DNA from 3 places in the Rhizobium sp. SL42 genome. Region 3 is predicted to be linked to each of the others. Evidence: predicted binding sites of a transcription regulator. Region 3 holds the regulator's gene; each other region holds the start of a gene.
The links. Region 3 encodes PhoB, which activates phosphate uptake and scavenging genes when phosphate is short. Its sites were predicted from a motif close to TGTCATNNANCTGTCAT; they were not measured.
Positions count from the first base shown of each region.

Region 1: the regulator PhoB is predicted to act here: its motif matches at 1,420-1,436, upstream of IM739_RS15430 (DUF1868 domain-containing protein).
Region 2: the regulator PhoB is predicted to act here: its motif matches at 1,168-1,184, upstream of IM739_RS14115 (LTA synthase family protein).

Region 1 covers NZ_CP063397.1:3,272,578-3,274,846, forward strand. Annotated here, with positions in the region: gene IM739_RS15425 (zinc-dependent alcohol dehydrogenase family protein) at 1-525, shown strand, start outside; gene IM739_RS15430 (DUF1868 domain-containing protein) at 630-1,376, opposite strand; gene carB (carbamoyl-phosphate synthase large subunit) at 1,636-2,269, shown strand, end outside.
Region 2 covers NZ_CP063397.1:2,980,286-2,982,554, forward strand. Annotated here, with positions in the region: gene IM739_RS14110 (NAD+ synthase) at 1-1,040, opposite strand, end outside; gene IM739_RS14115 (LTA synthase family protein) at 1,201-2,269, shown strand, end outside.
Region 3 covers NZ_CP063397.1:1,143,657-1,145,925, reverse strand. Annotated here, with positions in the region: gene IM739_RS05345 (GcrA family cell cycle regulator) at 1-370, shown strand, start outside; gene phoB (phosphate regulon transcriptional regulator PhoB) at 464-1,147, opposite strand; gene phoU (phosphate signaling complex protein PhoU) at 1,175-1,888, opposite strand; gene pstB (phosphate ABC transporter ATP-binding protein PstB) at 1,936-2,269, opposite strand, start outside.

The DNA.
Region 1 (2,269 bases), 1.9 Mb from region 3:
GGCCTGTTGACAGTGCAACTGGCAAAACTGGCCGGTGCGACCACGGTGATCCTTTCCACCCGTCAGGCGTCGCGTCGCGCGCTCGCCGAGGATCTCGGCGCCACCGCGAGCGTAGACCCGACGGCGGGCGATATCATTGATCAGATTGCCGGATCGCAGGGCCTGGTCCCCGGCGGTGTCGACGTTGTGATCGAATGCGCCGGCGTGGCACAGACCGTGCAACAATCATTCAGATTGGCCAAGGCAGGTGGCACGGTCGTTATTCTCGGCGTGATGCCGCAGGGGGCAAAGGTCGAGATCGAGCCCTTCGACATCCTGTTTCGCGAGTTGCGCGTCCTCGGGTCCTTCATCAACCCCTTCGTCCATCGCCGCGCCGCCGATCTGGTCGCAACAGGCTCGATCGAGATCGACAGACTGATCTCGCGGAAGGTCTCCCTCGAAGAAGCCGCCTTGGTCGTCACGCATCCACCGGCGCCCGGTGAGGTCAAGGTCATGGTCGTGCCGGGTCTTGGCGCGGGATCATAACGAGCGGCAACAGCTAGCATGCCCCAACTGACCGGCGGCACGCATGAGGGCTTCAACCTGCCCCTCGGCGATGATGCTGCGCTACGCAGCGTCGCAGCCAGATGTTAGCGGCCGTCAATCGGATCTGCGAGTGAATGCGGAGCAAACACAAGCAGTTCCTCGAAATGGTTCATGTCCTCGAAACTGCAGAAAGCCGGCGGATTGAATTCGAGGACCGGGACCTGATCGGCGATCTCAAGAACGATGTCCTCAAGGAAAGGTTGCCAGCGCAGGATTGCCTGATCGTCGAACCGCTCCATCAGATAGGCAAAGGTGATATGAAACGCGTAGGTCTCGTGATCCGGATGGCGATAGCCAAGCAGGTCGGCGAGACGATTGCGCCACGCTTTCAACGCGAGCCTGTCTTCACCCGTCACTCCCTCCAGCGTCAATCCGATCGGCGTTGCCTTGGTCACCTCGACCTCGAAGGGGTTGCATGGCTCGAATCCGACCAGACGATCGAGGAAGATCGCGGTCATGTCCTCGATCGGCGTATGTAATGGCACATCGGCCGGCCAGAACGGCAGGCAGCGGCGATGTTCGATGATGCCCTGGAAAAGCGTCATGTGCAGGCTCGATGGCGGCGTAAACGCCAATTGCCTTGCTTCCGGCATGCCGAGATAGCGGTCGCGGGCGGCAAGAATCGCGGCTTCGGTTTCGGAACCGACGGGAAGATGGCACACCACCGTATTGCCGGGCTCGGGCAGAAAGCGGCCAGCCGTATTGTAGCGTGTACCAAGATGAGGGATCGGGCCGGGTGTATGAAATTGTGAAAAGGAATGGAGGTACGGCAGAAGATTTTCGATCGGCATTTCGGCGTCCTGTCAGGAAAGAAGCCTCTCCTAGCTTCGGCCCGCGAAACCTGTGTGACAGAGCATCGACAATAGGCCAATCGGCAGACAAAAACCGCCCTCCCCAACTTTCCTGCAAAGCCTTCATTTATGGGGTTCCGCTCGACAAAAACTTTCCCTATAAGCCGCTTCTAGCCTGAAAAGACCATCTATCTGCGCCCGGCCGGTGACCTGATCACCTTGGCCGGTTTTTCGCGCAGGTCACAGAACGGATAGAGCCATGCCCAAGCGCCAAGATATCAAGTCCATCCTCATCATCGGCGCGGGGCCGATTGTCATTGGCCAGGCATGCGAATTCGACTATTCCGGCACTCAAGCCGTGAAGGCGCTGAAGGAAGAGGGTTACCGGGTCATTCTGGTCAATTCCAACCCGGCCACCATCATGACCGATCCGGGCCTCGCCGACGCGACTTACGTCGAGCCGATCACGCCTGAGGTCGTCGCCAAGATCATCGCCAAGGAACGCCCCGACGCACTTCTGCCGACCATGGGCGGCCAGACGGCGCTCAACACAGCACTGTCCCTGAAGAGGATGGGCGTGCTCGACCGCTACAATGTCGAGATGATCGGCGCCAAGCCCGCAGCGATCGACATGGCCGAAGACCGCGCCCTGTTCCGCGAAGCCATGACCCGCATTGGCTTGGAAACGCCGAAGTCGATGCTGGCCAATGCCACAGAGATCAAGGATGCCGACCGCAAGACCCACGAGGCTGCCCGCGCCGAACTGAAGACGAAGCTGTCCGGCGCAGAACTCGACAAGGCGCTCGACGAGCTGGAAAACCAGTGGAACCTCGGCGAGACCGACCGCAAGCAGCGCTACATGAGCCACGCCATGGCGATCGCCGCCCAGGCGC
Region 2 (2,269 bases), 1.8 Mb from region 3:
CCCAGAGCCTGTGCGCAGGCCTCGGCATCAGCAAACGACTCCTTCGACGTGTAGCGATACGGCAGCATGACCGCGCGCACCCGTTCCTCGCCCAGCGCATCGACGGCGATCGCCGCACAGATGGCGGAATCGATCCCGCCCGAAAGGCCGAGCACGACGCTCTTGAAACCGTTCTTGTTCACATAGTCGCGGAAGCCGAGAACGCAGGCCCGGTAGTCGGCCTCTTCCTTCTCAGGAATGCGCGACATCGGTCCTTGCTCGCAGCACCAGCCGGCCTCTGTCCGCTTCCAGGTCGTGACAGAGAGCGTCTCCTCGAACTGGCTCATCTGAAACGCGAGCGACCGGTCGCCGTTGAAGGCAAAGCTCGCACCGTCAAATACAAGCTCATCCTGGCCGCCGATCTGGTTTGCGAAGATCAGCGGCAGGCCGGTCTCGATCACCTGGCGCAGTACCACCTGATGGCGCACATCCACCTTGTTGCGATAGAACGGCGAGCCATTCGGCACCAGCAGGATCTCGGCCCCGGTCTCTGCCAGCGTCTCGCAGACGCCGGCATCGTTCCAGATCTCTTCGCAGATTGGCACGCCGATGCGCACGCCGCGAAAATTCACCGGCCCCGGCATCTCGCCTTCGACAAAAACCCGCTTTTCGTCGAATTCGCCGTAATTCGGCAAATCGATCTTGTCGCGGAAGGCGAGGATCTTGCCGCCATCGAGGATGGCAACGGAATTGTGCCGGCCCTTCTCGCTTTGCCGCGGGAAGCCGACAATCACGCCGGGGCCGCCGTCGGCGGTATCCGCTGCCAACTGCTCGACCGCCGACAGGCAGGCCCTGAGAAAGGCGGGTTTCAAAACCAGATCTTCCGGTGGATAGCCGGAGATGAACAACTCGGTCAAAAGCAACAGGTCGGCACCCTGTGCCGCCGCTTCCGACCGTGCCGCACGTGCCTTTGCCAGGTTGCCGACCACGTCGCCAACCGTTGGATTGAGTTGCGCAATGGCGATGCGCAGGACATCTGTTTTTTTCAATGTTTCGCTCATGGTCAACGGTTTAAACGCTCGGTCGGCGGATCGCAACGGCATGGGCAGACGAAGCCCTGCGCGGGCGCCGAAATATCAATCAAAATCGGGGAACAATCAGGCCTCAGCCATAGTTCATGTAGCGTTCATGACGGATATGTGACAGCTATGCGCACATTTGATGAAAATCGCATTTCTCTCGGAGAATTCTGTGGCTGACACTCTTCCAAAATCGGTAAATTCAAGCCTTTTGGCAGCCGTCGGCACAACTCCCTCCAGAGGTGAAGCACGTCCAGCCGGACGCATCGCACGCATCGTCTTCCCGCTGATCAACACGGCTTTGCTGGCAATCATCACGATCATCGCCAGCGAATGGCTCGCGCGCGGCAATCTCAACGATGTCGCCGACTACATGCTGTCACCCGCCCGCCCGGGCATGGTCGCAGCTGGCATGCTCTTTCTCCTGATGCTTTTCGCAGACGCCATTGTCGGACGTGCGTACCAGTCAGCGCTGCTCATCGTCCCGCTGTCGCTCCTGCCAGCCTTCTTTTCCGGCCAAAAGCAATTGTTTTTGTCTGACCCGCTGTTTCCGAGCGACCTGCTTTTCGGTCGCCAGATCATGGAACTTCTGCCGGTGATGGTTGCCGCCCGCCCCTTGGCTGCCGCCGGCATGGCGCTGGCATCGGTGGCGATCATCGGAGCGCTCGTCTATCTGATCGTCATCAGCCGCCGCCACTTTCCCCGGATCCTGCCTGTCGTTCGCATTGGCCGCACGCTGGTGGCAGCCCCCGTCCTCGCCGGCTTCATCACCCTGATGGATCCGATGGCGTTTTCCTATGTCCGCGACCGACTGAATATCGTGCCGATGATGTGGGACCAGAAGGAGAACTACCGTCACAACGGCTTCCTGCTTGCCTTCGCCTTCAACATTCCCATGGCCAATGTCGGCGCACCGGCCGGTTACGACAATCTCGCCATCTCCGACATCCCGACGGACCGCTTGCCCGCGACCTTCTTCTCGGGTCGCCAGGCCGACGTGATCATGATCATGAGTGAATCGCTCTGGGATCCGACGCGCATGTCGAGCGTGCGCTACTCCAGCGATCCGATGCCGACGATCCATGCGGCCCAGTCCGGCAACGTCTTCTCGCCGGAATTCGGCGGCATGACCGCCAATGTCGAGTTCGAGGCCTTGACCGGCTTCAGCAACGCGTTCCTGCCTTATGGCAGCATTCCCTATCAGCAGTATA
Region 3 (2,269 bases):
ATCGGCAGCCCGCCCGGCCAAGCGCCCTGCACCGGCTACACAGCGTCCGACCACATTCCAGGGCCGCGCCACTACAACCACCCGTACCGTTACCCGCGCGGCCGGCGGCAACATGCTGAAAGAAGAGATCGAAGTCGATATCTTCGAGGAAGTCGAAGTTTCGCGTCCGTCGAATGTCGTGGTGCCGATTTCCCGTCGCCTGGCATTGACCGAACTGACCGAGCGCACCTGCAAGTGGCCGATCGGCGACCCGATGAAGGATGACTTCCACTTCTGCGGTTGCGAAATCAACGATGCGTCGCCGTATTGCGGCTATCATGCCAAGATGGCCTACCAGCCGGTAAGCGAACGTCGCAGGGCAGCCCGCTGAGGGCTGACGGCGAGCGCCGAAGCCAAAGACCAGACATAAAAAAACGGGCTTTCGAGCCCGTTTTTTATTGCCCGGATGCCGGTGGCGCAATGCTCAGACTTCCATTGAATAACCCGCGCCGCGGACGGTGCGGATGACATCCTGCATGTTGGAGAAGTTCAGAGCCTTGCGCAGGCGCCCGACATGCACGTCGACCGTGCGTTCGTCGACATAGATGTCATGACCCCAGACGCCGTCGAGCAGTTGCGAGCGGGAAAAGACGCGGCTGGGCGAGGCCATCAGGAATTCCAGCAACCGGAATTCCGTCGGGCCGAGGCGCACTTCGCGGCTCTTGCGATGAACCCGGTGGGTCTCGCGGTCCAGCTCGATATCGCCGCAGCGCAGGACACTGGACAGAACCTCGGGTTTGGCACGGCGCAGCATGGCCTTGACGCGTGCCATCAGTTCCGGAGTCGAGAACGGCTTGACGACATAGTCGTCGGCGCCGGTCGCCAGGCCACGGACGCGTTCGCTTTCCTCACCCCGGGCCGTCAACATGATGATCGGCAGACGCTCGGTTTCCGGGCGCACCCGCAGGCGACGGCAAAGCTCGATGCCGGAAACGCCCGGCAGCATCCAGTCCAGGATCAACAGATCCGGCACGCGCTCCTGCAGACGAAGCTCGGCTTCATCCCCACGCAGGATCGTCTCGACCTCGTAACCTTCGGCCTCGAGATTGTAGCGGAGGAGGACGCTGAGCGCCTCCTCGTCCTCTACGACAGCTATTTTCGGCAACATGAAAGGCAAAACCCCGTTAGTGACGGCTTACTCGTTGATCGCGCCGACAGAGGACGTGAGGTCTTCCTTCGGACGCTCACCCTCGGGCTGGGCACCGGTCGTCATGTAGTAGATGGTTTCGGCGATATTGGTCGCGTGGTCGCCGATACGCTCGATGTTCTTGGCGCAGAAAAGCAGATGCGTGCAGCTGGTGATGTTGCGCGGATCTTCCATCATGTAGGTCAGCAGCTCGCGGAACAGCGAGGTGTACATGGAGTCGATCTCTTCATCGCGATCGCGAATGGATTTCGCCTTTTCCGCCGAACGGGTGGTGTAGACGTCGAGCACTTCCTTGAGCTGGGCAAGGGCAAGATCCGACAGATGCTCGATGCCACGGGCGAGCTTGCGCGGGATGCCCGAGCTCTGGACCGCCATGACGCGCTTGCAATTGCTCTTGCCGAGGTCGCCGACGCGTTCCAGATCGCTGGCGATGCGCAGCGCACCGATGATTTCGCGAAGATCGGCTGCCATCGGCTGGCGACGCGCGATCATGACGATCGCCTTGTCGCCGATTTCACGCTCGGTCGCATCCATGACGACGTCGTCGGAGATGACCTTCTGGGCCAGAGCGCCGTCGGTGTTGACCAGAGCGCGGACGCTTTCAGCGACCATCTGTTCTGCCATGCCGCCCATTTCCGAGATGCGGCGCATCAGGTATTTCAGTTCCTCGTCAAAGGCCGAGTAGATGTGGGAAGAAGCCATAAACGCATTCCTTGAATTGGATTGAGACGAAGCGCGCTGGGTGCGCCTCAGCCGAAGCGACCCATGATGTAGTCCTGGGTGCGCTGGTCATCCGGATTGGTGAACATCTTGTCCGTATCGTTTTCCTCGACCAGAAGGCCGAGATGGAACATGGCCGTGCGCTGGGAAACGCGGGCGGCCTGCTGCATCGAGTGGGTAACGATGACGATGGTGAAATTGGTGCGCAGTTCGTGGATCAGCTCCTCGATCTTTGCGGTCGCGATCGGATCGAGCGCCGAACAGGGTTCGTCCATCAGGATCACTTCCGGGCTGACCGCGATCGCGCGAGCAATGCAAAGGCGCTGCTGCTGACCGCCGGACAGACCCGTGCCGGATTCAAGC